One region of the Streptomyces sp. NPDC054834 genome, then DNA from elsewhere that is predicted to be linked to it. Evidence: riboswitches for the same ligand, from Rfam matches in the RefSeq annotation. Region 1 holds a riboswitch; each other region holds the start of a gene.

Evidence for each region. A riboswitch is a leader RNA that binds a small molecule or an ion and turns the genes downstream of it on or off. The one in region 1 is predicted to bind cyclic di-AMP.
Region 2: another riboswitch for cyclic di-AMP. It lies ahead of ACWGJM_RS38600 (M23 family metallopeptidase); the one in region 1 lies ahead of ACWGJM_RS00095 (transglycosylase family protein).
Region 3: another riboswitch for cyclic di-AMP. It lies ahead of ACWGJM_RS23845 (transglycosylase SLT domain-containing protein); the one in region 1 lies ahead of ACWGJM_RS00095 (transglycosylase family protein).
Region 4: another riboswitch for cyclic di-AMP. It lies ahead of ACWGJM_RS08070 (NlpC/P60 family protein); the one in region 1 lies ahead of ACWGJM_RS00095 (transglycosylase family protein).

Annotation. Positions count from the first base shown of each region.
Region 1 covers NZ_JBSGZV010000001.1:14,501-21,710, reverse strand. Annotated here, with positions in the region: gene ACWGJM_RS00110 (nucleoside triphosphate pyrophosphohydrolase) at 1-31, shown strand, start outside; gene ACWGJM_RS00105 (cytochrome P450 family protein) at 72-1,355, shown strand; gene ACWGJM_RS00100 (transglycosylase family protein) at 1,546-2,559, shown strand; cyclic di-AMP (ydaO/yuaA leader) riboswitch at 2,742-2,926, shown strand; gene ACWGJM_RS00095 (transglycosylase family protein) at 2,931-3,623, shown strand; gene eno (phosphopyruvate hydratase) at 3,954-5,261, shown strand; gene ACWGJM_RS00085 (FtsB family cell division protein) at 5,382-5,858, shown strand; partial or broken gene ACWGJM_RS00080 (DUF501 domain-containing protein) at 5,885-6,286, shown strand; gene ACWGJM_RS00075 (Ppx/GppA phosphatase family protein) at 6,545-7,210, shown strand, end outside.
Region 2 covers NZ_JBSGZV010000044.1:30,165-37,374, reverse strand. Annotated here, with positions in the region: gene ACWGJM_RS38610 (M16 family metallopeptidase) at 270-1,682, shown strand; gene ACWGJM_RS38605 (M16 family metallopeptidase) at 1,679-3,067, shown strand; cyclic di-AMP (ydaO/yuaA leader) riboswitch at 3,304-3,465, shown strand; gene ACWGJM_RS38600 (M23 family metallopeptidase) at 3,479-4,249, shown strand; gene ACWGJM_RS38595 (GntR family transcriptional regulator) at 4,464-5,159, shown strand; gene ACWGJM_RS38590 (HPr family phosphocarrier protein) at 5,308-5,589, opposite strand; gene ACWGJM_RS38585 (bifunctional acetate--CoA ligase family protein/GNAT family N-acetyltransferase) at 5,766-7,210, shown strand, end outside.
Region 3 covers NZ_JBSGZV010000017.1:192,831-200,040, reverse strand. Annotated here, with positions in the region: gene ACWGJM_RS23860 (ABC transporter ATP-binding protein) at 1-486, opposite strand, end outside; gene ACWGJM_RS23855 (LolA family protein) at 582-1,787, opposite strand; gene ACWGJM_RS23850 (polyprenyl synthetase family protein) at 2,116-3,126, opposite strand; cyclic di-AMP (ydaO/yuaA leader) riboswitch at 3,657-3,842, shown strand; gene ACWGJM_RS23845 (transglycosylase SLT domain-containing protein) at 3,846-4,343, shown strand; gene ACWGJM_RS23840 (HAD family hydrolase) at 4,353-5,183, opposite strand; gene ACWGJM_RS23835 (NAD(P)-binding domain-containing protein) at 5,397-6,599, opposite strand; gene ACWGJM_RS23830 (carboxylate--amine ligase) at 6,681-7,210, opposite strand, start outside.
Region 4 covers NZ_JBSGZV010000004.1:168,786-175,995, reverse strand. Annotated here, with positions in the region: gene pcrA (DNA helicase PcrA) at 1-1,952, opposite strand, end outside; cyclic di-AMP (ydaO/yuaA leader) riboswitch at 2,181-2,357, shown strand; gene ACWGJM_RS08070 (NlpC/P60 family protein) at 2,366-3,538, shown strand; gene ACWGJM_RS08065 (tellurite resistance/C4-dicarboxylate transporter family protein) at 3,565-4,521, shown strand; gene ACWGJM_RS08060 (hypothetical protein) at 4,499-4,852, opposite strand; gene ACWGJM_RS08055 (NlpC/P60 family protein) at 5,220-6,233, shown strand; gene ACWGJM_RS08050 (DUF397 domain-containing protein) at 6,217-6,465, opposite strand; gene ACWGJM_RS08045 (helix-turn-helix domain-containing protein) at 6,462-7,210, opposite strand, start outside.

The DNA of each region.
Region 1 (7,210 bases):
GGGTCAGGGCCTGTCCGGCGGACGGCCATAGCCCCCGAGGCACGCGCCGAGAAGCCGGATACCGTCAAGGGGTGACCAACCAGCCCCACCCCCAGGCAGCCTCCGACGCGCCCGCCCCTGATCTGTTCACCTGGGAGTTCGCGAGCAACCCCTACCCGGCCTATGCCTGGCTTCGGGAGCACGCGCCCGTGCGGCGGACGAAGTTGCCCAGCGGGGTGGAGGCCTGGCTGGTCACCCGGTACGCCGACGCCAAGCAGGCGCTGGCCGACCCGCGGCTGTCGAAGAACCCGGCGCACCACGACGAGCCCGCGCACGCCAAGGGCAAGACGGGGATCCCGGGGGAGCGCAAGGCCGAGCTGATGACGCATCTGCTCAACATCGACCCGCCGGACCACACCCGGCTGCGCCGACTGGTCAGCAAGGCGTTCACGCCCCGCCGCGTCGCCGAGTTCGCGCCGCGCGTGCAGGAGCTGACGGACCACCTCATCGACGGGTTCGCCGCGAAGGGCTCCGCCGATCTCATCCACGAGTTCGCCTTCCCGCTCCCCATCTACGCCATCTGTGACATGCTCGGCGTCCCGCGCGAGGACCAGGACGACTTCCGGGACTGGGCGGGGATGATGATCCGCCACGGCGGAGGCCCGCGCGGCGGGGTCGCACGGTCGGTGAAGAAGATGCGGGGCTACCTCGCCGAGCTGATCCACAAGAAGCGTGAGGCGCTCCCGGCCGAACCGGCGCCGGGCGAGGACCTCATCTCCGGTCTCATCCGCGCCTCCGACCACGGTGAGCACCTCACCGAGAACGAGGCCGCCGCCATGGCGTTCATCCTTCTGTTCGCCGGGTTCGAGACGACTGTCAATCTCATCGGCAACGGCACGTACGCCCTCCTCACGCACCCCGGGCAGCGGCAGCGGCTTCAGGAGTCCCTCGCGCGCGGCGAACAGGACCTGCTGGAGACCGGCGTCGAGGAACTCCTGCGCTACGACGGCCCGGTGGAGCTCGCCACCTGGCGGTTCGCCACCCGGCCGCTCACCGTCGGCGGGCAGGACATCGCACCCGGCGACCCCGTGCTCGTCGTACTCGCCGCCGCGGACCGGGATCCCGAGCGGTTCGCCGACCCGGACGTCCTCGACCTCGGACGGCGTGACAATCAGCACGTCGGTTACGGCCACGGCATCCACTACTGCCTCGGCGCCCCGCTCGCCCGGCTGGAGGGCCAGACCGCGCTCGCCACCCTCCTCACCCGTCTTCCCGACCTCCGACTCGCGGTGGAACCAGCCGATTTGCGGTGGCGTGGGGGGCTCATCATGCGTGGACTGCGCACCTTGCCCGTGGAGTTCACGCCCGTCCGGTAATCGACTGGTAAGCGGCACGGCGGACGGCGCCCTCGCAAAAAAGTGACCAGCGTTCAACTCTGTGATCTTCACGTGATCTGCGCGGCATTAACTTGTGACAAGTGATCGTCTGCCGATACGTTCACTCGTCAGCGCGGCGCCTCACCGCAGCCGCCGCGCCGGTTACTGCTGTCTTGCGAAAGGTCACCGCATGCTCTCCGGGAACGGTCGCCACCGACGCCCCCGTCAGGCTCCGGCCCTCCTTGTCGCGGCCGGAGTGACCGGCTCCGCCATCGCGATCCCGTTGCTCGGCGCATCCGCGGCCAACGCGGCCGACGGGACCACGTGGGACAAGGTGGCCGAATGTGAGAGCGGCGGCTCGTGGAGCGCCGACACGGGTAACGGCTACTACGGCGGCCTCCAGATGTCCCAGGACGACTGGGACAAGTACGGCGGCCTCGACTACGCCTCCAGCCCGGACCAGGCCAGCCGCTCGCAGCAGATCGCGGTCGCCGAGAAGATCCTCGCCGACCAGGGCACCAAGCCCTGGGCCACCTGCGCCCTGCTCTCCGGCCTCACGTCGAACTCCGCTTCGGTGGACGTCGACACGGGCGTCGGGGGGTCCGGATCATCCGGTTCCGACGACTCCTCCCACTCGTCGAATTCATCCGATTCATCCGATTCCAAGGAATCCAAGGGGTCCGCGGATTCTTCGGGATCGTCGTCCGGTTCGTCGGGGTCGTCCGATTCCGGCTCCTCGTCGGACGCCTCGCCCTCGCCGGGCTTGGATGCCGATGCGGGCTCCAAGGGTGCGGACGATTCCGCCAAGACGGACAAGTCGACATCTTCCGGCTCCGGGAAGTCCCGGGGTAGCGGCGGCTCGTCCACGGCATCCCCCGAGGTCGACGACTCGGACAATTCATGGCAGACCGGGGGTTCCTGGAGCCTTGTGGACACCGGGGCGATCAGCAGCGGCCGTCACCGGGGTGACAGTGCGGACGAAAGCGTGACAAAGGGTCAGACCGCCACCACCTCCGGCCGGCACGCCGCGCGCGACTACACCGTCCGCGACGGTGACACCCTCGCCTCCATAGCCGACTCCCTTGACCTCGAGGGCGGGTGGCGGGCGCTCTACGCCGCGAACAAGGACGCCATCGGCACCGACCCGAACAACATCGCCCCCGGTCAGACCCTGGAACTCAGTGCCGAAACGGGTGCAAAGTAGCGGGAGTTGACGCCCCGTTTTGGGCTTGTTGTCCGCTTTGCTGAAAGTGTGGGATGAGTCTCAGAAGCCCTGATCGTCTTTGAAATTCCGCGGATCGCGTGTCTACGGTCGTGACCGCTCGCCAACGCGGGCCCCGGTCGTCGCAACGCCGAATCCTGCCAGCGGCTGCCCGGGAACAGTCGTCGCGTCAAGCGCCGTAGGCAGGAGCGGGGGACCCAAGGTAAGCGCCGGGCCCGGAGGTCGAAAGACCGCCGGGGACGGCTAGGGGTGAAGCCGCACCTCGCACGAGAACCACGCGAGGTGCGGCCGGGCAACTCAACCGGCCCGAACCCGACAGCTCACCTCGCAGGCGTCGGTGAGGGGATCGATCCATGCTGTTTTCCGGCAAGGGCAAGCACCGTCGTCCGTCCAAGGCCGTTCGCGCCATCGCTGTCGCCGGTGTCACCGGCGCCGCCGTCGCCGCCCCGCTGATGGCGGCCGGCAACGCCTCCGCCGCCACCGCCTCCGAGTGGGACGCGGTCGCCCAGTGCGAGTCCGGCGGCAACTGGTCCATCAACACCGGTAACGGCTACTACGGCGGTCTCCAGTTCTCCGCCTCCACCTGGGCCGCGTACGGCGGCACGCAGTACGCCCCCCAGGCCAACCAGGCCTCCAAGTCCCAGCAGATAGCCGTCGCCGAGAAGGTCCTCGCCGCGCAGGGCAAGGGTGCCTGGCCGGTCTGCGGCAAGGGCCTGTCCGGCGCCGCCTACACCGGTTCGAGCAGCGGCTCCTCGAACTCCTCCAACTCCTCGAGCTCTGCCGGCACCACCACCCGGTCGGCCGACCAGAAGGCCGCCTCCCGCTCCTCGGAGCGCCCGGCCGCCAAGAAGACCGTCACCACCCCGACCGGCAAGAAGGTCAAGAAGGGCGACGGCGAGTACAAGGTCGTCAAGGGGGACACCCTCAGCTCGATCGCCGAGAAGCACCACGTCGCCGGCGGCTGGCAGAAGCTGTTCCAGCTGAACAAGGACATCATCGACGACGCCAATGTCATCTACCCGGGCCAGCAGCTGCACCTGAAGTGACACCTGGCTGGTAGTACGACCACAGCGCCCTCATATCCGTGGCCTCCATGATGGAGGCCCCGTGAGGGTCACGCCCCCCGTCCCCCACGGGGCTCCCCGCTCCGGCGCGTGTTCCCCCGTACGCGCCGGGGCGGGGTCTTTTCTTTTCCTTCTGCTTCCCCTCCGCCTCTCGGTCTCTTTGCCTCCCGGCCCTTTGTTCCGTCGGCAAACAATGTGTACCGTCACCGTGTCCACGGGGCGGTCGGTCGGCTGCCGACGGCCCGGGGACGGTTAGGCTCTAGTCGCAAGGCACACCAGCCCCGCACTTTCAGCGTCACATCCAAGAAGGAGATGCTCGTGCCGTCCATCGACGTCGTCGTAGCCCGGGAAATCCTGGACTCCCGAGGCAATCCCACGGTCGAGGTCGAGGTCGGCCTCGACGACGGCAGCACGGGTCGTGCCGCCGTCCCGTCCGGCGCCTCCACCGGCGCCTTCGAGGCCATCGAGCTCCGCGACGGTGACCCCAACCGCTACCTGGGCAAGGGCGTCGAGAAGGCCGTCCTCGCCGTCATCGAGCAGATCGGCCCGGAGCTGGTCGGCTACGACGCCACCGAGCAGCGCCTGATCGACCAGGCGATGTTCGACCTGGACGCCACCGACAACAAGGGCTCCCTCGGCGCCAACGCCATCCTCGGCGTCTCGCTCGCCGTGGCCCACGCCGCCTCCGAGGCCAGCGACCTCCCCCTCTTCCGCTACCTGGGCGGCCCGAACGCGCACCTGCTGCCGGTGCCGATGATGAACATCCTGAACGGCGGCTCGCACGCCGACTCCAACGTGGACATCCAGGAGTTCATGATCGCCCCGATCGGCGCGGAGTCCTTCTCCGAGGCGCTGCGCTGGGGTGCCGAGGTCTACCACACCCTGAAGAAGGTCCTGAAGTCGAAGGGCCTGTCCACCGGCCTCGGTGACGAGGGCGGCTTCGCCCCGAACCTCGAGTCCAACCGCGCCGCCCTCGACCTCATCCTCGAGGCCGTCAAGCAGGCCGGCTACATCCCGGGCGAGCAGATCGCGCTCGCGCTCGACGTCGCCGCGTCCGAGTTCTACAAGGACGGCAAGTACGAGTTCGAGGGCAAGTCCCGCTCCGCCGCCGAGATGACTGAGTACTACGAGGAGCTCGTGGCGGCCTACCCCCTCGTCTCCATCGAGGACCCGCTGTTCGAGGACGACTGGGCCGGCTGGAAGGTCATCACCGACAAGCTCGGCGACAAGGTCCAGCTGGTCGGCGACGACCTGTTCGTCACCAACCCGGAGCGCCTGGCCCGCGGCATCGAGGAGGGCACCGCCAACGCCCTGCTCGTGAAGGTGAACCAGATCGGCTCGCTGACCGAGACCCTGGACGCCGTCGAGCTCGCCCAGCGCAACGGCTTCAAGTGCATGATGTCCCACCGCTCCGGCGAGACCGAGGACGTCACCATCGCCGACCTGGCCGTCGCCACCAACTGCGGCCAGATCAAGACCGGCGCCCCGGCCCGCTCCGAGCGCGTCGCCAAGTACAACCAGCTGCTGCGCATCGAGGAGATCCTCGACGACGCGGCGGTCTACGCCGGCCGCAGCGCGTTCCCGCGCTTCAGGGGCAACGCCGAGGTCTCCAAGGGCTGACCCCAACCGGTCAACCCCGAGTAAGGCCTAGCCAGTCGTACGTACGTCCCCGTACCCGGTCCCGTACCGTGTCCGGGGACGTACGCACGTAGGAAGCACCCAGGGGAGGCGGAGAGCCAGATGGCCGCGAAGGAACGGGACCGTTTCTCCACCGCGACCAGGATCCGGCTGCTCGGCGAGCAGACGGCGGCCCGGGTCTACCGCTCCCAGACCAAACGGCAGGCCCGCCGCTCCCGGCTCACCAGCCGGGCCGCGCTGCTCGCCCTCGTGGTGTGCACCCTGGTGGTGGCCCTGGCCTACCCGATGCGGCAGTACGTCTCCCAGCGCGCCCAGATCGCCGACCTTCAGCGGGAGAAGCAGCAGGCCAAGGAGCGGGTCGAAGAGCTGCGCGACCTCAAGGCGCGGTGGCAGGACGACACGTACGCCGAGCAGCAGATCCGGCGGCGGCTGCACTATGTGATGCCGGGGGAGACCGGATACGTCGTGATCGACCCGGGCGCGGCCAAGCAGGCGCGCGCCGACCTGGTGGCGGCCGACCGCCCCTGGTACGCGAACGTCTGGGACGGGGTCGACAAGTCCGACGCCTCCGACCAGTGAACCCACAGAGAGACTTTCGTACAGGCATGGAAACGCCCCCGCCCTCCACTCCCCGCACCGAGCCCACCGAGGCGGACGTCGAGGCCTTCAAGCAGCAGCTCGGGCGGCCCCCGCGCGGACTGCGCGCGATCGCGCACCGGTGCCCCTGCGGACAGCCGGACGTGGTGGAGACCGCCCCCCGGCTGCCGGACGGCACGCCCTTCCCGACGACGTACTACCTGACGTGCCCGCGCGCCGCCTCGGCGATCGGCACGCTGGAGGCGGACGGCGTCATGAAGGAGATGACCGAGCGGCTGGGGAGCGACCCCGAACTGGCCGCCGCCTACCGGGCCGCGCACGAGGACTACATCCGGCGCCGGGACGAGATCGAGGTCCTGGCAGGCTTCCCGAGCGCGGGCGGCATGCCGGACCGCGTGAAGTGCCTGCACGTCCTCGTGGCCCACTCGCTGGCCGCGGGACCGGGCGTGAACCCCCTCGGCGACGAGGCGATCGCCATGCTGCCCGAGTGGTGGCGCAAGGGGCCGTGCGTGCAGCCGCTCGAGGCGCCTGATCCGGCGGACGAGCACCCGGGTGAGGAGGGCGCGGTCTTCGACCCCGCCGAGGCCCGCAGCGGCTTCTTCGCCGACAAACCGCTCGTCGCGGAGGGCTTCTCCCGGGTCGCCGCCGTCGACTGCGGCACGAACTCCATCCGGCTGCTGGTCGCCGACGTCAACCCTGCCACCGGCGAGCTGCTGGAGCTGGACCGGCGTATGACGATCGTGCGGCTCGGCCAGGACGTGGACCGCACCGGCCGGCTGGCGCCCGAGGCGCTGGAGCGGACCTTCGCCGCGTGCCGCGAGTACGCGGACGTCATCCGTGAACTGGGCGCCGCGAAGGTGCGGTTCGTCGCCACCTCCGCCTCCCGGGACGCCGAGAACCGGGACGAGTTCGTGCGCGGGGTCGTGGACATCCTCGGGGTCGAGCCCGAGGTGATCTCCGGCGACCGGGAGGCCGAGTTCTCCTTCACCGGCGCGACGAAGGAGCTGACGGGGCGTGCGGACCTCGCCAGGCCCTTCCTGGTGGTGGACATCGGTGGCGGCTCCACCGAGTTCGTCGTCGGCGACGAGCAGGTACGCGCCGCGCGCTCCGTCGACATCGGCTGCGTGCGGATGACCGAGCGGCACCTGCTGCACGACGGCAAGGTGAGCGATCCGCCCACCGAGGAGCAGATCGCCGCGATGAGGGCGGACATCGAGACGGCCCTCGACCTCGCCGAGGAGACGGTCCCGCTGCGCGAGGCGCGCACGCTGGTCGGTCTTGCCGGGTCCGTCACCACCGTGTCGGCGATCGCGCAGGACCTGCCCGAGTACGAC
Region 2 (7,210 bases), on a different contig from region 1:
CGATTGACGGATCTGACGCGGACCATTGTGGACCGCGGCACTGACAGCGCGGGCCAGGCCCCGGCACGGGCGCCCACGCGACTCCTCGCGGACGACGCGAACGTGTCGGACGGGCCCCACCCGCTGTAGGGCTGCCCGCAGGCTACGCGATCCGCTGTGGGCGTACGTCCCGCGGGAACTTCGCCCGGGATGCGCACGCTTGCATACAGTGGCAGGACCGGCAGGAAGACCGCGGTTTCACGACCGCCTCCGCGATCGAAGGGACGTACATGCCCATGGGTCACACGACCACGGCCGAGGCAGGCTCCGGGGGCCTGACAGCGACCGAGCACCGGCTGGCCAACGGTCTGCGCGTGGTGCTCTCCGAGGACCACCTGACCCCCGTCGCGGCGGTCTGCCTCTGGTACGACGTAGGCTCCCGCCACGAAGTCAAGGGACGTACCGGTCTGGCTCACCTCTTCGAGCACCTGATGTTCCAGGGCTCCGGGCAGGTGAAGGGCAACGGGCACTTCGAACTGGTGCAGGGCGCCGGCGGCTCGCTGAACGGCACCACCAGCTTCGAGCGCACCAACTACTTCGAGACCATGCCCGCCCACCAGCTGGAGCTCGCCCTCTGGCTCGAGGCCGACCGTATGGGCTCGCTGCTGACCGCCCTCGACGACGAGTCCATGGAGAACCAGCGGGACGTCGTCAAGAACGAGCGCCGGCAGCGCTACGACAACGTCCCGTACGGCACCGCCTTCGAGAAGCTGACCGCCCTGGCCTACCCGGACGGCCACCCCTACCACCACACGCCGATCGGCTCCATGGCGGACCTGGACGCGGCGACGCTGGAGGACGCGCGCGCGTTCTTCCGCACCTACTACGCGCCGAACAACGCCGTCCTCTCCGTCGTCGGCGACATCGACCCCCAGCAGACCCTCGCCTGGATCGAGAAGTACTTCGGCTCGATCCCCGGCCACGACGGCAAGCCCGAGCCGCGCGACGGCTCGCTGCCTCAGACCATCGGCGAGCAGCTGCGCGAGGTCGTCGTGGAGGAGGTCCCGGCGCGCGCCCTGATGGCCGCCTACCGGCTCCCGCACGACGGCACGCGCGCGGCGGACGCGGCCGACCTGGCGCTCACCGTCCTCGGCGGCGGCGAGTCCTCCCGCCTCTACAACCGGCTCGTACGACGGGACCGTACGGCGGTCACGGCCGGGTTCGGGCTGCTGCGGCTGGTCGGGGCGCCCTCCCTGGGCTGGCTGGACGTGAAGACCTCCGGCGACGTCGAGGTGCCGGTCATCGAGAGCGCGATCGACGAGGAGCTCGCCCGGTTCGCCGAGGAGGGCCCCACGCCCGAGGAGATGGAGCGTGCCCAGGCCCAGTTGGAGCGTGAGTGGCTGGACCGGCTCGGCACGGTCGCGGGCCGCGCCGACGAACTGTGCCGCTTCGCGGTCCTGTTCGGCGACCCGCAGCTCGCTCTCACCGCCGTCCAGCGCGTACTGGAGGTGACCCCCGAGGAGGTCCAGGAGGTCGCCAAGGCCCGGCTGCGCCCCGACAACCGCGCGGTGCTCGTCTACGAGCCGGTCTCCGCGGAGGCCGCCGAGCAGACCGAGGACGTGGACGTTCCCGAGGACCCGGAGGCCGAGGCCACCGTGGAGACGCGCGCCGACCAGAACGAGAACGAGGAGGCGGACAAGTGAGCGAGCTCGCCGCGATGGAGTTCCACCCGCAGCCCCAGGCGGGCGAGGCCAGGCCGTGGGCGTTCCCCGCGCCCGAGCGCGGCGCGCTGGACAACGGCCTGACCGTCCTGCGCTGCCACCGCCCCGGCCAGCAGGTCGTCGCCGTCGAGGTGCTGCTGGACGCGCCCCTGGACGCCGAGCCGGCCGGCCTGGACGGCGTCGCCACGATCATGGCGCGGGCCTTCTCCGAGGGCACCGACAAGCACTCGGCCGAGGAGTTCGCCGCCGAGCTGGAGCGTGCGGGCGCCACGCTCGACATGCACGCCGACCACCCCGGCGTCCGCCTCAGCCTGGAGGTCCCGGCCTCCCGCCTGGCCAAGGGGCTCGGGCTGCTGGCCGACGCCCTCAGAGCGCCCGCGTTCGCCGACGGCGAGGTCGAGCGGCTGGTGCGCAACCGCCTCGACGAGATCCCGCACGAGCTGGCCAACCCCTCCCGCCGCGCCGCCAAGGAGCTGTCCCGGCAGCTCTTCCCGGCCACCTCGCGCATGTCCCGGCCCCGCCAGGGCACCGAGGACACCGTCGCCAAGATCGACTCGGCGGCCGTCCGCGCCTTCTACGAGCGGCACGTGCGGCCCGCCACCGCCACCGCCGTCGTGGTCGGCGACCTCACCGGCATCGACCTCGACGAGCTGCTCGGCGAGACCCTGGGCGCGTGGAGCGGCTCCGCGGCCCAGCCGCGCCCGGTGCCGCCGGTGACCGCCGACGACACCCAACGCGTCGTCATCGTCGACCGCCCCGGCGCCGTCCAGACCCAGCTGCTCATCGGCCGCGTCGGCGCCGACCGGCACGACCGTGTGTGGCCCGCCCAGGTGCTCGGCACCTACTGCCTCGGCGGCACCCTCACCTCCCGCCTGGACCGCGTCCTGCGCGAGGAGAAGGGCTACACCTACGGCGTCCGCGCGTTCGGGCAGGTCCTCAGGTCCGGCCCCGAGGGCAACGGCGCCTCGATGCTGGCCATCAGCGGCTCCGTGGACACCCCGAACACCGGTCCCGCCCTCCAGGACCTGTGGACGGTGCTGCGCACGCTCGCCGCGGAGGGGCTCACCGACGCCGAGCGCGACGTGGCCGTGCAGAACCTCGTCGGGGTGGCGCCGCTGAAGTACGAGACGGCGGCGGCCGTGGCGAGCACACTGGCCGACCAGGTGGAGCAGCACCTGCCCGAGGACTTCCAGGCGACGCTGTACCGGCAGCTCGCCGCGAGCGGCACGGTGGAGGCCACCGCTGCGGTCGTCAACGCCTTCCCGGTGGACCGTCTGGTGACGATCTTGGTCGGGGACGCGGCACAGATCAAGGAGCCGGTCGAGGCCCTCGGCATCGGCGAGGTCTCCGTCGTGCCGGCCGAGTAGGCGAGCGACAGCGGCACGCGCGCGTGGGGCCCCGGTGACGATGGATCACCGGGGCCCCACGGTGTTCCCCGGGTCCGTCTCCCATGTCTCTGCCCAGATGTCCGAATTGGGGCGGAGGTTGCCTGTCTGCCCTGTGGCGTGCACTACAAAAACCCTGTTGCGTTTGAGGATTGAAAGTCGTGGCCCTTAGCGTCGTCCAGGCTGTTCGTCAGGCAGTGCGCCGCACCCGCGGCACCGGACAGCGATCGCCGAGTCCCCGTACGGCGCGAGCCAGGGGAGCCGGGGACCCATCGTCCCTTGGGGTGAATCGGACGCCCGCGCACACCGCGAGGGGGCCCGTAGGAGACCTTCCTGCTCCGAACCCGTCAGCTAACCCGGTAGGCGAGAAGGAAGGAAAGGACCAGCCACTTCATGGCGTTCACCCGCGCCACCGGGAAGCACCGCCGTCCCAGCCGGATGCACCGCACCACCGCCCGCGCGGCGGGCGTCGCGGTCCTCGCCACCACCGGCGCCGTCGGCAGCCTCGCCGCCCCGGCGCTCGCCGCCGAGCCCGCGCCGGCGCCCGAGCAGACCGCCCTCACCCCGGTCATCGCCATCAGCGAATCGGTCCCCGAGCACATCGACGCCCAGGCGGCCGCCCAGCAGGAGGCCGCCGACCTGAAGGCGGCCGAGGAGGCGGCGCGGAAGAAGGCCGCCGAGCAGGCCCGCGAGCAGGCGGAAAAGGCGCGCGAGGCCAAGGCGCGGGCGGCCCGCGAGGCCGAGCGCAAGCGGCTCAACGCGTTCGTGGCGCCGATCACCGGGTCCTACGTCTCCACCGGCTACCAGGCCAGCAGCTCCCTGTGGTCCTCCGGCTCGCACACCGGCATCGACTTCCACGCCGCGAGCGGCACCGCGGTCCACGCGGTCGGCTCCGGCACAGTGGTGTCCACCGGCTGGGGCGGGGCGTACGGCAACCAGATCGTGATCAAGATGGCCGACGGCATGTACACCCAGTACGGCCATCTGTCCTCCATCGGCGTCTCGGTGGGCCAGAAGATCGTCCCGGGCCAGCAGATCGGCCTGTCCGGCGCGACCGGCAACACCACCGGGCCGCACCTCCACTTCGAGGCCCGCACCACCCCCGAGTACGGCTCCGACGTCGACCCTGTCGCCTACCTCCGCAAGCACGGCGTGAACGTCTGACGAAGGCGCACTCCCGCCAGGAGACCCACCCCCACCCGAAGCCCCGGTCCACGAGCCGGGGCTTTTGTGGTTTCCGTGCGCCCCGTCACCCCTCGCTGTCCAAAAAATATCCATGGATTCCGACCCGCCGTCGGAAATTCCCGCTCATTGCAATAGAGTCACGGAACGCGCGTCCATCGGCGACGTTTCACGGGGATTAAGGCGGAGGTCGGTCATGCGTATTCCGGCGCACTCGGTATGCACGGCGATCCGGGACGACATCGTGGCCGGCGTCCACGAGCGCGGCAGCCGCCTCACGGAGGAACTCCTCGCCCGCCGCTACGGCGTCTCGCGCGTCCCCGTCCGGGAGGCCCTGCGCACCCTGGAGGCCGAGGGCTTCGTGGTGACCCGGCGGCACGCGGGCGCGTGCGTCGCCGAGCCGACCGAGCAGGAGGCCGCCGACCTGCTGGAGATGCGCATGCTGATGGAGCCGCTCGGTGCCGCCCGGGCCGCCCAGCGGCGCACCGAGGCCCATCTCAAGGTGCTGCGCGGCCTGGTGCGGCTGGGCCAGGAGCGGGCCCGCCGGGGCAACAGCGACGACCTGCGCTCCCTGGGCGGCTGGTTCCACGAGACGCTCGCCCAGGCCTCCGGCAGCCACGCCCTGACCTCCGTACTGACCCAGCTGCGGCACAAGATCGCCTGGATGTACACGGTGGAGGCGCCCGCCGACCCGGTGGAGTCCTGGACCGAGCACGGCGCCATCGTGGACGCGGTGGCGCGTGGCGAGGGCGAGCGCGCCAGGGCGATCACGGCGCTGCACACCGAACGCGCGACGGCCGCGCACCGGCTGCGTTTCACCGGCGGCACCGACCGCCCGGAACGCGTGAGGACTTCGCAACAAGCCGTAAACATTCCGAGCCTGCGGCATTAACACGGGCGCCGTATACAAAGAGGAGCAATTCGGCGGGGGTTATTTTCCGCTGCCTGAATTCATGGCGCTCCCGGAATTCCCGGTAAAACGGTGGAGCCGCGCCGCCCGAAAGGGGCGACGCGGCTCCACCGTTCTGTGCGGTGTGCGCTCAGACGGTCTCGGGCAGTTCCTCGAGTCCCTCGGAGACCAGCTTGGCCAGCCGGTCCAGGGCGGCGTCCGCACCCTCGGCGTCGGAGGCGAGGACGATCTCCTCGCCGCCCTGGGCGCCGAGGCCGAGGACGGCCAGCATGGAGGCCGCGTTGACCGGAGTGCCGCCGGTCTTGGCGATCGTCACCGGCACGCCTGCGGCCGTGGCGGCTCGGACGAAGATGGATGCGGGGCGGGCGTGGAGGCCCTCGGCCCAGCCGACGTTGACGCGGCGCTCAGCCATGTGTTGCTGCCCTTCAGTTCTCAGGGTTGTCTAGACCAGTTTCCCATATCGTGAAGCATGCCCGGAGTGGTCCTTCGTCCCGTCCGGGTGTGTCGTCGGATCGCGGCCTCGATCCGATGTCGTCCCCCACAGACTGCCTCGCGCCGTTGTCGGACGCGAGCCGTACTCTGGGGCCCATGCAGACCCCGGCGGACCGGCAGGACCGGCACGACTACCCCGCCCACTGGGAGGCGGACGTGGTGCTGCGCGACGGCGGAACCGCGCGCATCCGGCCCATCACCGTTGATGACGCCGACCGGCTGGTCAGCTTCTACGAACAGGTGTCGGACGAGTCGAAGTACTACCGCTTCTTCGCGCCCTACCCGCGCCTGTCCGCCAAGGACGTCCACCGCTTCACGCACCACGACTTTGTGGACCGGGTGGGACTCGCGGCCACGGTCGGCGGCGAGTTCATCGCCACCGTACGCTATGACCGCATCGGCGCCGACGGCATGCCCGCCTCCGCTCCCTCCGACGAGGCCGAGGTCGCCTTCCTGGTGCAGGACGCCCACCAGGGCCGCGGGGTGGCCTCCGCCCTCCTCGAACACGTCGCGGCCGTCGCGCGCGAGCGGGGCATCCGCCGCTTCGCCGCCGAGGTCCTCCCAGCCAACACCAAGATGATCAAGGTGTTCACGGACGCGGGTTACACCCAGAAGCGCAGCTTCGAGGACGGCGTCGTACGCCTGGAGTTCGACCTCGAACCCACCGACCGCTCGCTCGCCGTCCAGCGCGCTCGGGAACAGCGCGCCGAGGCACGGTCGGTGCAGCGGCTGCTGGTGCCGCGGTCGGTCGCCGTGGTCGGCGTCGGCCGCGAGCCCGGGGGCGTGGGGCGCGGCGTCCTCGGCAACCTCAGGGACGCCGGCTTCACCGGACGCCTGTACGCCGTCAACAAGGCCTACCCCGAGGACCTGAAGGAGGCCGGCGGGGTGCCCGCGCACCGCTCGGTGCGGGAGATCGACGGCCCCGTGGACCTGGCCGTCGTGGCCGTGCCCGCCGAGCATGTGCCCGAAGTGGTCGCCGAGTGCGGCGAGCACGGCGTACAGGGGCTCGTCGTGCTCGCCGCCGGGTACGCGGAGGCCGGGCCGGACGGGCGCAAGCGACAGCGCGCACTCGTCCGGCAGGCGCGCACGTACGGCATGCGGATCATCGGGCCGAACGCCTTCGGGGTCATCAACACCTCCGAGGAGGTGCGGCTCAACGCCTCCCTGGCACCCGAGATGCCCCGCCCCGGTCGCATCGGGCTGTTCGCCCAGTCCGGCGCCATCGGCATCGCGCTGCTGTCCCGGCTGCACCGGCGCGGGGGAGGGGTCACCGGCGTCACGGGTGTCTCCACCTTCGTGTCGTCCGGCAACAGGGCGGACGTCTCCGGCAACGACGTCCTCCAGTACTGGTACGACGATCCGGACACCGACGTCGTCCTCATGTACCTGGAGTCCATCGGCAACCCCCGCAAGTTCACCCGGCTCGCCCGGCGGACCGCCGCGGCGAAACCGCTCGTGGTGGTGCAGGGGGCCGGGTCCGCGCCACAGGGGCACGCGGTACGGGCCACGCGGTTGCCGCATGCCACCGTGTCCGCGCTGCT
Region 3 (7,210 bases), on a different contig from region 1:
CAGACCCAGGCGCTGCTTCATGCCCAGCGAGTAGGCCTTCGCCTTCTTGCCCGCGGCGGCCGTCAGGCCCACCCGGTCCAGTGCTGCCGTGACGCGGGCGCGCCGGGTGCGCGGGTCGGCGGTCGGGTCGGCGGCGTCGTACCGCAGCAGGTTGTCGCGGCCGGAGAGGAAGCCGTACAGGGCCGGTCCCTCGATGAGGGTGCCGACCTGCGGGAGCACGGTGCGCGCGGCCCGGGGCATGGGCCGCCCCAGGACGCGCGCCGTGCCGGAGGTCGGCTCGATCAGGCCCATCAGCATGCGGATGGTGGTGGTCTTCCCGGAGCCGTTCGGACCGAGGAAGCCGAAGACGCTGCCCGCCGGGACGGTCAGGTCGAGACCGTCGACGGCGAGCTGTCCGCCGCGGTAGCGCTTGGTGAGCGCGCGGGTGTGGATGACGCTGTCACCCTCGTCCCGTGCGGCCGGCTCCGTGGCGGACGCTTCGTCCATCGGCTCCCTGTTTCGTCATATGTACGTACATACATACGTACATGCTGTGCGGCCGGCGTCTCCCGTGCCGCGTCGGTCTACCGTGCCGCGTCTGTCTACCGTGCCGCGTCGGCCGCCTTCACCAGCGCGTTCTTGGTCACGGTGCCGACGTAGACCTTGCCGTCGTCCGTGATCAGGGCGTTGACCAGGCGGGTGGAGAACACCGTGCCCTTGCCGAACTTGCCGGTCACATGGTCGCCCAGCGAGCCGAGGAAGCCGCCCAGCTCGCCGCCGCCCTCACCGGTCGGCAGGCCGCCCTTGCTGCCGGAGTCGAAGGTGGCGATCGAGTTCCAGCCCTTGCCGAGGACGTCGAAACCGCCGTGGCCCTTGGCGAGGTCCTTCTCGGGCTTCGGGGCGCGCTTCCCGGGCGCCTTGGCCGCGTCGTCCCCCTCGGTGACCTTCGCGCCCTTCGGCGGGGTGAAGTCGAAGGTCGAGGCGGCCGGCTTGGCGAAGCTGACCTGGGTGAAGCCCGCGTCCACGACGGCGGCGCCGCCGCTCGCCGGGGTCAGGGTGAACTTCAGCGGCATCCCCGTCTTCGCGTCCACGGCGATGCTGATCGCGCCCACCGTGGTGCTTGACTGCTTGGGCTTGATGAGCAGCTTGTAGGCGTCCCGGCCGGCGACCTGGACGGTGCCGTCGACGGTCACGGACGTGGTGTCGTCGACGGACTTCAGGGCCTCGTCGGCGAAGTCCTTGGGCGTGGCGGGAGTCTTCTCCCGCTGCTGCTTGCCGTTCTGGTCCGCGGTGCCGTGGTACACCTCGTTGGACTTGCTGTCATAGCCCCAGACGTCCTTGCCGTCGTGGATGAGGCTGTACTCGGCGGCGCTCTCGATCAGCGAGACCTTCTGGCGGTCCGGGCCGTCGGCCGCCACGCGAAGCGTGTGACTCCCCGAGAGCAGTTCGGTGAGCTTGGATTTCGGGTCCGCCGACGAACCGTCGCCGCCCTTGTTCGCCCCGGACAGCAGGCTGCTCTCCAGTCCGCCGAGGTTCGGCAGACCGAGGTCGGTGCTGAACCGCACCGTGCCGGACAGCTGCTGCACGTCCGACGCGGCGATCTTGTTTATGAGCTGCTGTGCGCTGATCTTCGGCAGGTCGGGGTCACCGGAGTCGGCGAGCGCCGGGACCAGCCCGATGGTCGCCGCCGCCACCCCCACCACCGCGACCGGTACGACGTACCGGGCCGCCTTGCGTCGTCCGGTGGCCGTGTCGGTGTCGGCCATGCTGTCGTCGGACGTGGTGTCGTCGGATCCGTACGGTGCCATGTGTGCCTTACCTCCGTCGTCGGCGGCGGCTGCCCTCACCCTCGTCAACCCTGAGCCGCCATTCTCACCCGAATCGGTGAGGAGTGGTGATTTCCGTGGTTTCCATCTCACCAAATCGGCCGTGAGGATGCGTCAGCCCCGGGAGGCAACTCGATGTACGCCTGCGGTATGACACGGGGAGGCGGGATGTCCCCCGACCCGTAGGGGTCGCACTGGATCACGCCGGCGTCTTTCTCAGCCCGTCCGGCGTTCGAGGACGAGGCCGTTCAGGCCGAAGCGGGGGTCTGGGGGCGGCAGCCTCCAGCATGGGCCAGGGAAACCCCGGGCACTACCCGGCCCGGTGCACCACCGCGTCGCACAGCTGCAAAAGGGCCGCCTTGGCGTCGCACTCCCGCAGTGGCGCCAGCGCCGCCCGCGCGTCCTCCGCGTAGCGCACGGTGTCCCGGCGGGCCTGCTCCAGCGCCGGGTGGGCGCGCAGCGCGGCCAGCGCCTCGGCGTGCCGGGCGTCGTCGGTCAGGTCGGAGTCGAGCAGGTCGCACAGGGCGATGTCCTCGGCCAGCCCCAGCCGGGCCGCCCGCTCCCTGAGGCGCAGCACGGGCAGGGTGGGGATGCCCTCGCGCAGGTCGGTGCCCGGGGTCTTGCCGGACTCGTGGGAGTCGGAGGCGATGTCCAGCACGTCGTCGGCGAGCTGGAAGGCCACGCCGAGCCTCTCGCCGTACTGGGTCAGGACGTCCACGACCGTCTCGTCGGCCCCGGACATCATGGCGCCGAAGCGGCAGGAGACCGCCACCAGCGACCCGGTCTTGCCGCCGAGGACATCCAGGTAGTGCTCCACCGGGTCGCGGCCGTCCTGCGGCCCCGCCGTCTCCAGGATCTGCCCGGTGACCAGCCGCTCGAACGCCAGGGCCTGCACCCGTACGGCCTCGGGGCCGAGGTCGGCGAGGATCTGGGAGGCGCGGGCGAAGAGGAAGTCGCCGGTGAGGACGGCGACGGAGTTGCCCCAGCGGGTGTTCGCACTGTCCACTCCGCGGCGCACCGCGGCCTCGTCCATGACGTCGTCGTGGTAGAGCGTCGCGAGGTGGGTGAGCTCGACGACGACCGCCGAGGGCACGATTCCCGGCGCGTACGGGTCCCCGAACTGCGCCGCGAGCATCACGAGCAGCGGCCGGAACCGCTTCCCGCCCGCCCGCACGAGGTGCTGGGCGGCCCCGGTGATGAAGGGGACCTCACTCTTGGTGGCTTCGAGCAGTCCCTCCTCGACAGCCGCCAATCCGGCCTGGACATCGGCTTCCAGAGCCTGGTCCCGCACGCTAAGCCCGAACGGCCCGACGACGGTCACGAGGGGTCTCCTGTCTGCTGGTGCCTGCTGGCGATTACACGGTTTGTCGATAGGTCGCTGCCCTCACTCAAGTCAGCGTATCCGGTCAGCTTTCGATCACCGAGGGCGCCCACTGTTACAGGCCGGGCGCTATCGGATCACGCCCGTTATGTTTTCAATCGGTCGATAAGCACAGATATTTATCGACTTACCCGGAAGTACGACATGACTGCGCCGCTTGGAGCAGTTCACCTTCCGCTCCCACGCCCGATGCGCTACCCAATACGGCGCCCTTCATGTCCTATTTGCCGCGATTGTCATTCCGTGAATTGGGTCACGTCGGCCGATCGGAGCACCCCACCCCCCGACACCGGCAGACCGCTTGCCGCCATTGGCCAGTTGAGGGTTGGCAGACGCAAAGGATCAAGCACCCCATACGCCTCAGAACAAGGTCAACTAGGACTTTGTGTGAATCCGACGCTTGTTCAGGACATGTGCTCTCGCATACGTTCCCGGCCGTCGGGCGGAACGCCGAATCCTGCCGCCGCCCGTCACACCCATCGACGAACTCATTCACGACGGCAGGAGCGGGGGACCCAGGTTTGCCGCCGGTCCGGGCGACACCCGTCGTCCCGGAACGGCTCGGGGTTAAGCCGTACCGCCCTTCGGGCGGCACGGCCGGGCACCTCCCAGCCCGAACCCGACAGCTCACCTCGCAGGCGACGGAGAGGAACTTCGACATGTCTGCTGCCGCTCAGCACCGTGCCCCCTTCGCCCGCCTCGCCCGCAAGCTCGCCGTCGCCGGCACCGGCGCCGCCGTGCTCGCCCTCCCGCTGATCGGCGCGACCAGCGCCTCCGCGGCCACCACCACGGCCGCCCCGACGGCCGCCCCCGCGGCCGCCACCACGGTCGCGTACTCGAACAACCTCGACGGCTGGATCCGCGAGTCGCTCGCGATCATGGCGCAGAAAGGCATCCCGGGTACGTACAACGGCATCTACCGCAACGTGATCCGCGAGTCGTCGGGCAACCCGGTGGCCATCAACCTCTGGGACTCCAACGCGGCCGCCGGTATCCCGTCCAAGGGCCTGCTCCAGGTCATCGACCCCACGTTCGCCAGCTACCACGTGGCCGGCACCTCGTGGAACATCTACGACCCGGTCGCGAACATCACGGCCGCCTGCAACTACGCCGCCCACCGCTACGGCTCGATCGACAACGTGTTCGGCGCGTACTGACCGCCCCGCTCAGGGGAAGAGTCTTTCGAGGACGACGGCGATGCCGTCGTCCTCGTTCGACAAAGTGACCTCGTCGGCCACCGCCTTCAGCTCGGGGTGGGCGTTGGCCATCGCCACACCGTGGGCGGCCCAGTCGAACATCGGGATGTCGTTGGGCATGTCCCCGAAGGCGATGGCCCGTTCGGCGCTCAGCCCGAGGTGGTCGGCGGCCAGCGCCAGCCCGGTCGCCTTGTTGACGCCGCACGGCTGGAGCTCGACGGTCCCCGGCCCCGACATGGTCACCGTCGCCAGCGATCCCACGGCCGCACGGGCCGTGGCGGCCAACTCGTCGTCCGACAGGGCGTGATGCCGCAGCAGGACCTTGCTGATCGGCTCGCACCACAGGTCGTCGCGCCGCCGGACCCGTACGGCGGGCAGGGTGGGGTGGGGCATCAGATAGCCGGGCTCGATGAGCGTGAGCCCGTCCACCCCGTCCTGGTCGACGGCCGCGTACACCTCCCCCACCTCTGCCTCGATCTTGCCGAGCGCGGTCTCCGCCAGCTCCCGGTCCAGGGTGACCGACCACAGCAGGCGGTGGGCGCCGGCGTCGTACACCTGCGCACCCTGTCCGCACACGGCGAGCCCCGTGCAGCCGAGGTCGTCGAGCAGCGGCCGCACCCGCGGCGCCGGGCGCCCGGTCACCACGAGGTGCCGGGCGCCCGCTCTCCCGGCCCTGGCGAGGGCGGCGAGGGAGCGGTCGGAGAGGGTGTCGTCGCCACGCAGGAGCGTTCCGTCGAGATCGGTCGCGACGAGCGAAAACGCGGGGGATGTCGGGGGGGAATATGCGGGGGGTGCGGCCATGATCAGAGAATACGGACACCGCGCCCCCACGACTCACCGCTGTTTTCAGCCCCAACTGGTGCCCAGGGACTCCTTGATGACGGTGTCGAGGCGCGCGGCGCATCCCGAAGCTCCCCGGCCGCCCGCTGCCCGTCATGGTGTCCGGCGTGAACTGATCCAGGACTTCCTGGCCCGGCAGCGGGCAGCGGGCGGCGGCGGAGGAGCAGTAGTCCGTCAGCCGTGTGCCGCCGCGAGGTGCTTGGCCAGGCGCGGCGAGGCGAACTCGGTGCCGCAGACGAAGCGCATCACCGGGCCGTACGACGACGCCGCCGGCAGGCCGGTGAAGTACAGCCCGGGGACGGAGGAGACGTATCCCGCACCCAGACGGGGCGTCCCCCGGCTCACCGTGAGCCGGGTGCGCAGCTCATGGCCGAGGAAGTCCATGGCCGCGATGTCCACGCGGTAGCCGGTGGCCGCGATGACATGGTCGGCGGGGACCTGGGTGGTTCGCCCGGCGTGGGTGCGGACGGTGAGGACCGGGCTGCCGCCGGAGGCGTCCGCGCCGGCCACCCGCTCGACCTCCTCCACCTCGACCTTCCCCTCGAAGCGGTCGCGCAGCCACCAGGCACCGAGCGGGCCGAGGACGCGGCGGACCAGGTAGTGGCGGGTGCGGGCCGGGAGGAAGCGGTAGGGGTGCGGGTAGTAGCTCAGCGCCCAGAGGGACCAGGCTCGGCCGAAGGGCGACTCGGGGCGCAGCCTCGGCTGGTTCCAGGGCGGGGCCCCGAAGGCGACCCGGCCGCGACCGCGTGACACCACCCGTACCCGGGCGCCGGCCTCCGCTGCCAGGGTCGCCGTCTCCAGCGCGGACTGGCCGGCGCCGACGACGATCAGTTCCTTGCCGGAGAACCGGGTCAGGTCATGGTGCTGGGAGCTGTGGGACACCGGGCCGGTGAGGCTGGGTCCGTCGGGCGCCGCCGACGCCAGCTCGGCCGGGAGGTGGGCCAGTCCGGACAGGCCGGTGGCGACCACCACCGCGCGCGCGGTGAACAACTCACCGGAGTCCAGTTTGAGTTCGAAGCCGCCGCCCGCGCCCCGGTCCACGGACACCACCCGCACCCGCTCCAGGTCGGGCAGCAGCTTCTGCTGGAACCACTCGCCGTAGGCGATGAAGGTCTCGACCGGGATGATGTCCTCGTCGGTGACCAGCCGGCGGATGCCCGCCGCGTCGCAGTAGTCGACGAGCGAGTGACCGGGCTGGGGGCAGTCGATGTTGGACGCCACCGGGGTGGACTTGAGGAGCATTCCGGCGGGCATGTGGTCGCGCCAGCTGACCATGGGATCGCCGAAGACGCGGACGGGGATACCGCGCGCCCGCAGATGGGCGGCGGTGGACAGGCCGAATGGCCCGGCGCCGATGACTGCAACCGGTTGAATCACGAAGTCCCTCCCCAGGACGTGTTTTCCGTCACTTCGTGGTGGTGAACGATGCGCCGGTCCGGACAGGCCGCCCAGGGCGGGCTAGCCGCCGGAACCGGTGCCGCTGCCGCGGCGGTTGGTCCGCCACAGCTGATAGAGGTGCTTCGCGCCCGGTCGCACGAAGCGCGCGAGCATCGTGAGGAACGGCAGCGGGTCGTCACCCGCGAGCCAGGCCAGCTCCGTCCCGCTCGCCCGGGCCGGCGCGTGCGGCGTCGTGTAGCCGCTGCGGCGGTAGGCGAGAAGGGCGGGGAGGTCGATGTTCTCCACGATGTAGCGCCAGCCGGCCGGCTGTTCCCCCTCCGGAACCGGGCGGCCGGTCAGATTCAGGTGCATGGCACGTACGACGTCCACGCCGGACTCGTTCTCGAAGAGCCGGAACTGGGCGCCCATACGCGGGTTGAAGTCGAGGAGTTTGTACTGTCCGTCGCGCCGGTCGAAGCGCAGGTCGAGGTCGATGATGCCGCTGAAGCCGATCTGCTTGATGAAACGTGCGGCGAGGTCGGCGAGTTCCGGGTTGTCGACGACGTACGCGTTCGCCGTCATGCCCGCGTGCGGCGGCCACGAACGCACCT
Region 4 (7,210 bases), on a different contig from region 1:
AACTCCAGGCCCTTGGCGGTGTGCAGGGTCATCAGCGTGATGACGCCGTCGCCGTCCTCTTCGTCGGGGATCTGGTCGGAGTCGGCGACCAGCGCGACCTGCTCCAGGAAGTCGGACAGGCCCACCGACTCGCCCTCGCCACGCTCCTGCTCGAACTCCAGTGCCACTGCCGCGAGTTCCTGGAGGTTCTCGATGCGGGTCTCGTCCTGCGGGTCGGTGGAGGCCTGCAACTCGGCCAGGTATCCGGTGCGTTCGAGTATGGCTTCCAGGACGGTGGCCGGACCCGCGCCGGACTCGACGATCGTACGGAGCTCCTCCATCAGCACGTTGAACCGCTTGACCGCGTTCGTCGACCGCGCCGCCATGCCGTACGCCTCGTCGACCCGCTTCAGCGCCTGCGGGAAGCTGATCTTCTCCCGCTGGGCCAGGGCGTCGATCATCGCTTCGGCGCGCTCGCCGATGCCGCGCTTGGGCACGTTGAGGATGCGGCGCAGCGGGACGGAGTCCTCGGGGTTGGCGAGGACGCGCAGGTAGGCCAGGACGTCCCGGACCTCCTTGCGCTCGTAGAAGCGGACACCGCCGACGACCTTGTAGGGCAGGCCGACGCGGATGAAGACCTCTTCGAAGACACGGGACTGGGCGTTGGTGCGGTAGAAGACGGCGACGTCTGAGGCCTTCGCCTCGCCCGCGTCCGTGAGGCGGTCTATCTCGTCGGCGACGAACTGCGCCTCGTCGTGCTCGGTGTCGGCGACATAGCCCGTGATGCGGGCGCCCGCGCCCGCGTTGGTCCACAGGTTCTTGGGGCGGCGGGACTCGTTGCGCTCGATGACCGCGTTGGCCGCGGAGAGGATCGTCTGGGTGGAGCGGTAGTTCTGCTCCAGCAGGATCGTCGTCGCGTCCGGGTAGTCCTCCTCGAACTGGAGGATGTTGCGGATGGTCGCGCCGCGGAAGGCGTAGATCGACTGGTCGGCGTCGCCCACCACGCACAGCTCGGCGGGCGTCAGGTCGTCCGGGCCGGGCGGCACGTCCGCCGGGTGCTCCGAGGTGCCGACGAGCTCCCGTACGAGGGCGTACTGGGCGTGGTTGGTGTCCTGGTACTCGTCGACCAGGACGTGGCGGAAGCGGCGGCGGTAGTGCTCGGCGACGTCCGGGAAGGCGCGGAGCAGGTTGACCGTCGTCATGATCAGGTCGTCGAAGTCGAGGGCGTTGGCCTCGCGCAGCCGCGACTGGTACAGGGCGTAGGCCTGGGCGAGGGTCTTCTCGAAGCCGTCGGCGGCCTGGGCGGCGAAGTCCTCCTCGTCGATCAGCTCGTTCTTCAGGTTGGAGATCTTGGCGCTGAAGGACTTCGGCGGGTAGCGCTTGGGATCGAGTTCCAGGTCGCGGCAGACCAGGGCCATCAGGCGCTTGGAGTCGGCGGCGTCGTAGATCGAGAACGACGACGTGAAGCCGAGCTTCTTGCTCTCCCGGCGCAGGATCCGCACGCACGCGCTGTGGAAGGTCATCACCCACATAGCGTTCGCGCGCGGGCCGACGAGCTGCTCGACGCGCTCCTTCATCTCGCCGGCGGCCTTGTTGGTGAAGGTGATCGCCAGGATCTGGCCCGGGTGGACGCCCCGCTCGCCGAGCAGGTGGGCGATGCGGTGGGTGAGCACACGGGTCTTGCCGGAGCCGGCGCCGGCCACGATGAGCAGCGGGGAGCCGGCGTGGACGACGGCCGCGCGCTGGTTGTCGTTCAGCCCCTCCAGGAGCGCGGCGGCGTCGATCGCCGGGCGCGGGGCGCCGTCGCGGTAATACTCGTCCCGGTCCGGCGGCACGTCGAACTTCCCGCCGAACAGATCGTCCGGAACCGGCTCCGGAGCGTGATCGTCCTCGGGCGGCGGCGGTGACTCCTCGTCGTGCCCGCGAGGGGCCTGGAGGTCCGCCAGGAAGCTGTCGTCAAAGAGGCTGCTCATCGCTCTCCGAGTCTAGGGCGCCCCACCGACAACCGGCCGCCACCCTCGGAACTTGGCCGACGGACGATCTCCTCACCCTGTGAAAGCACATGGTCACGACAACGACACACCCGTCTCGGGTCACGAAAATGTATCGGACATATCGTGCACCAACCTTCACATGAGTCACACGAGTTGGCTAGCGTTCCGCCAGGCCGTACGACCCCCACCGGCGAACCTCGCCGGGCCGCGCGGCCTCCGCCGAGTCCGGTGCGCCCCTCACGGCAGCCGGAGCCGGGGACCCACCGAGACCTTGGGGTGAATCGGCCCGCCCTCCCCACCGGGGACGACGGCCGTAGGGCAACCCTTCCGAACCACCCGCCCGAACCCGACAGCTAACCCGGTAGGCGGAACATTGGAAGGAGTCGCCTCCCTTGGCGTCGCACCGCAAGCGCCCCTCGGGTGTGGCAGGCATACGCAAGCCCGCCCTCGCCACCGCCGCCCTCACCTCCGTCGCCCTGCTCTCCCAGACGGCCGACGCCACCCCCTCCACCGACCACAAGCCGAGCATGGAGGAGGTCGAGAAGAAGGTCGACGACCTGTACCGGCAGGCGGAGTCGGCGACCGAGAAGTACAACGCGGCCAAGGAGACGACCGGCAAGCAGCGCCGGCGCGTCGACTCGCTCCTCGACGAGGTGGCCAAGCGCACGGAGAAGCTCAACAAGGCGCGCGAGAAGCTGGGTTCCTTCGCGGCCGCCCAGTACCGGACCGGGGCCGCCGCCCCCGACACCGCCACCTTCCTGCTCGCGGACACCCCGCAGGACTACTTCGACCAGGCCCAGCTGATGAGCCGGCTGACCAAGCGGCAGAAGAACGCGGTCGACGACTACGTCACCGAGCAGTCCGCGACCATGAAGAAGCGGCAGGAGGCCACCGAGAGCCTCGAGACGCTGACCGACTCCCAGCACGATCTTCAGGCCGCCAAGTCGACCGTCCAGAAGAAGCTCACCACCGCGCGCGAGCTGCTGTCCACGCTGACGGCGCAGGAGAAGGCGCGGCTCGCGGCGATCGAGAAGCAGAAGCGGGAGGAGGCCGCGCGCAAGGCCGCTGAGCTCGCGAAGGAGCAGGCGGCGGCGCAGGCGGAGGCGCAGCAGCAGAACAGCGGCTCGTCGGACGCGTCGACCTCGACGGGCTCCTCGTCGGACTCGTCCACGTCGACCTCATCGACCTCGCCGTCCTCCTCGTCCTCCACCAAGGCCGAGAAGGCGATCGCCTTCGCCCGCGCCCAGATCGGCAAGCCGTACGTCTGGGGCGCCACCGGCCCTGGCTCCTACGACTGCTCCGGCCTCACCCAGGCCGCCTGGAAGGCCGCCGGCGTCAGCCTGCCGCGCACCACCTACGACCAGGTCAACGCCGGCACCACGGTCTCCCTCGCCGACGCCCGGCCCGGTGATCTGGTCTTCTTCTACGACGATGTGAGCCACGTCGGCGTCTACATCGGCAACGGCATGATGATCCACGCTCCCAAGCCCGGCGCCTATGTCCGGGAGGAGTCGATCTACTACGGCGGCGAATCGATCATCCACAGCGTGGTGCGTCCGGCCTGAGCCGGCGGGCCCCTAGCATCGGGCCCATGCCCGGCCCCTTCTCACCCCTGCGCGTCTGGTGGGCCCGGCGTTCACCGGCGGCCGGTGCCGCCGTCATGGCGACCGGGATCGTGTCGGTGGGCTTGCAGCTGGCCGGTCGCGAAGTGCTGTCCCGGGTCGCCCTGGGGCTGGCCTGCGCCGCCTGGCTGGGGTTCGCGGCCGGTTTCACCCTGCGGCTGCTGCGCGAGCGGGAGCGGTGGGCGGCGGAGGCGGAGACGCCGAGCGCGCTCACCGCGGTGGCCGCCACGGCGGTGCTGGGCACCCGGTTCTCGCTGCTGGACCGGACGGTCCTGGCCGAGGCGCTGCTCGCGCTGGCGGTCGTGCTCTGGCCGGTGCTGCTCGTCCACGTCTTCCGGCGGTGGGAGCGGCGCATGTCTGGGGCGGTGTTCCTGGGCTGTGTGGCCACGGAGTCGATCGCCGTGCTGGGGGCCGTGCTGGCCGGGGCGACGGCCACGGCGTGGCTCGCGCACACGGCGCTCGTACTGTTCTGGCTGGGACTGGTGTTCTACGGGTTCGCCCTGGCCCGGTTCGATCCGCGGCAGCTGCTCGAGGGCGCCGGGGACCAGTGGATCGGCGGCGGCGCGCTCGCCGTCTCGGCGCTGGCCGGGGCGCGGCTGGTCGCCGCCGACAGCGGGCGCCTGTCCCTGTGGAGCGGCGACGACCAGGGCGTCCTGCGCGCCGCGACCGTAGCGCTGCTCGTGCTGGACGGGGCCTGGTACGCCGTCCTGCTGGTCACGGAGGCGGTGCGGCCGCGGCCGGGCTACGACGTGCGCCGCTGGTCGACGGTGTTCCCGATGGGGATGACCGCGGCGGCCACGCTGTCGGCCGGCGCGGCCCTGGGGATCCCGTGGCTGCGGGGGCCGGGGGTGGTGCTGGTGTGGATCTCGGTGGCGGCGTGGCTCGTGGTCGCCGTGGGCGCGGTCAGGTCCACAGCACGGCGATGAAGATGTTCGCCGTGGTCAGCAGGCCGACCAGTCCGAAGAGGTTCTTGTCGACCCGCTCTTCGTCCCGCTTCACGTAGACCAGCCCGAGGATCACGATCAGCAGGGCCAGCTTCATGCCGATCTTGATGGTGTTGACGTGGTGGTCGTCGGCCTCGTTGAGCCCGACCAGGATCACGCCGGTCGCCAGCATGGTGAAGGCGCCGTGCAGCATGGCCGGGACGAAGCGGGCCTCGCCGCGTCCCATCGCCTTCATCTGGGTCAGGAAGCCGCCGAGGAGCGCGGCGATGCCGACGATGTGCAGGCCGACGAAGAGATGGATGAGTACGTCCATGAGGCCGGAGCCTAACCGGCCGCATATATGCGCCCCATAGCACCCCGTGGTCGGCACATGCACGGGAAACCGCCGCATCGGTCAGCGCACCACCCGAAGGCGGCGGCTGTGGGCCGGAGACGCGGTCATGCCCGGACATCAGGCGGTCCTGTGAGGTCAGTTGCGTACATCGCGTTACCGGGCCGTCACAGCCGGGTTTAGCGTCCTCCACCAGGTGACCGGCTCCCCACCGCCGCCCGGGCCAGGGGCGGCAGTCGGACACCACCGCCAAGAAGGTCCGGCGACGGCCCGTTTCCCCTGTGCGGGCCGCCGCCGGACGCGTGAACCGCTCCCCACGGCGGTCCTACGAGAGGACGTGACGGTCCAGGTGGCAGCGCACCGCAAGCCCAGACAGCGCCCGCTCAGCGGCAACACCGCCCGGACGGCGGTCACCATCGCCCTGGCGGGCGCGGCGACCGCGACGGGCTTCGACGGGACCGGGCACGCCGCGCCGCGGCTCTCACCGGCCGAGGTCAAGGCCAAGGTCGACAAGCTGTACCAGGAGGCGGAAGCCGCCACCGAGAAGTACAACGGCGCGCAGGAGAAGGCGGACACGGCCCAGCGGCGGCTGAACACGCTGCGGGACCAGGCCGCCCGCAAACAGGAGAAGCTGAACTCGGCCCGTGACGCGCTGGGATCCATCGCCACGGCGCAGTACCGCAGCGGCGGGATCGACCCGGCGCTGCAACTGGCGCTGTCCGACGACCCCGACCAGTACCTGGACGGGGCCGCGTTCGCCGAACGGGCCGGCGACCGGCAGGCACACGCCGTGGCGCGGGTACGGAAGCGGCTGCGGGAGATCGAGCAGCTGCGGGGCGCCGCCCACGTCGAGCTGACGTCGCTCAGGTCCAGGCAGGCGGAGCTGAAGCGGCAGAAGAAGTCCGTCACCGGGAAGCTGGCCGAGGCTCGACGTCTGCTGTCCCAACTGCCCTCGCAGGCCCGCGCGTCGACCCCTCCGCCCGCAGACGAGGCCACCCCGGCGGCGGCCCCCAACTCACGCGCCGCGGCGGCCGTCGCCTACGCCTACCGGGCACTCGGCAGCCCCTACGTCTGGGGCGCCACCGGCCCCAACGCCTTCGACTGCTCGGGCCTGGCCCAGGCCGCGTACCGCTCCGCGGGCATCTCCCTGCCCCGCACGACCTACGCCCAGATCAACGCGGGCCGCCGCGTCTCCCGTTCCGAACTCGCTCCGGGTGACCTGGTGTTCTTCTACTCCGGCATCAGCCACGTCGGCATCTACGTGGGCAACGGCCAGATGATCCACGCCCCGAACCCGTCTGCGCCGGTGCGTCTGGCACCGATCGACGAGATGCCGTTCGCGGGGGCTACGCGGGTGGCGTGAGCGACCCGACGAAGGCGGCCCAGGCGGGTCCGGCGACCGTGAAGCGAGGGCTGTCGGGGCCGAGCTTCGAGTCCCGGACGTGGATGGCGTGGGGGCAGGGGGCGACTTCGAGGCAGTTGCCGCCTTGGCTGTCGCTGTGACTGGACTTGCGCCAGTCGAGGGCGACTTCGAGGCAGTTGCCGCCTTCGGTGCCGCTGTAGCTTGACTTGAACCATTGCAGGTCCATGCTCATTGCCCCTCCGCCACCTTGCCGATGAATCGCGCGGATTCCGAAAGACTCAGCGCCTGCCGAAGGATCATCGCATGGCGCTGTGTGGCGACGCTGACGCGATCCGGGTCCGAGTAGAGCACGCCGGTCGTCTGCCCCTCTTCGTATCCAAGGTGCTCGTGTTCCGACGTCTCCAGCAACACGAGCGGCCCGTTGAGGCCCGGATGCGCACCGACGATCGGCAGCACCTGCACGGTCACGTTCCGCTGCTCGGCCACGGCCAGCAGGTGACGCAACTGACGCGAGTGCGCATCGGCTCCTCCGACCTTGTTCCGCAGCGCCGACTCGCCGATGACAAAGCTGAAAGACCGCGTCTGCTTCGCCAGAAGATCCTGCCGCTTGAGCCGGGCCGTCACGCGCTCCTCGACGGTTTCGTCATCCAGGGGCGGCCAGTGGGCCTTGAGCAGGGAGCGGGCGGTCTCCTCCGTCTGTAGAAGCCCGGGAATGAGCAACGGCTCGTACGAGCTCAGCGAGATGGCCTCGGACTCGTACCGGATGAAGTCCTGCGAGAACGTCGGAAACGGCTCCGGCTTCAGGTACTCCTGCGCGGCAACGAGCTTCCCACCCGCCCCGCACACCTGATCGGCGATCTGCAACAGCCGCAGCGTGGGTCGACGTCGGCCGTTCTCCATCGACTTGACGTACTCATAGTCGTAACCGGCCTCCTTGGCCAGCGCCTCCCGCCCGACGCCTGCCTCCGCACGCCACA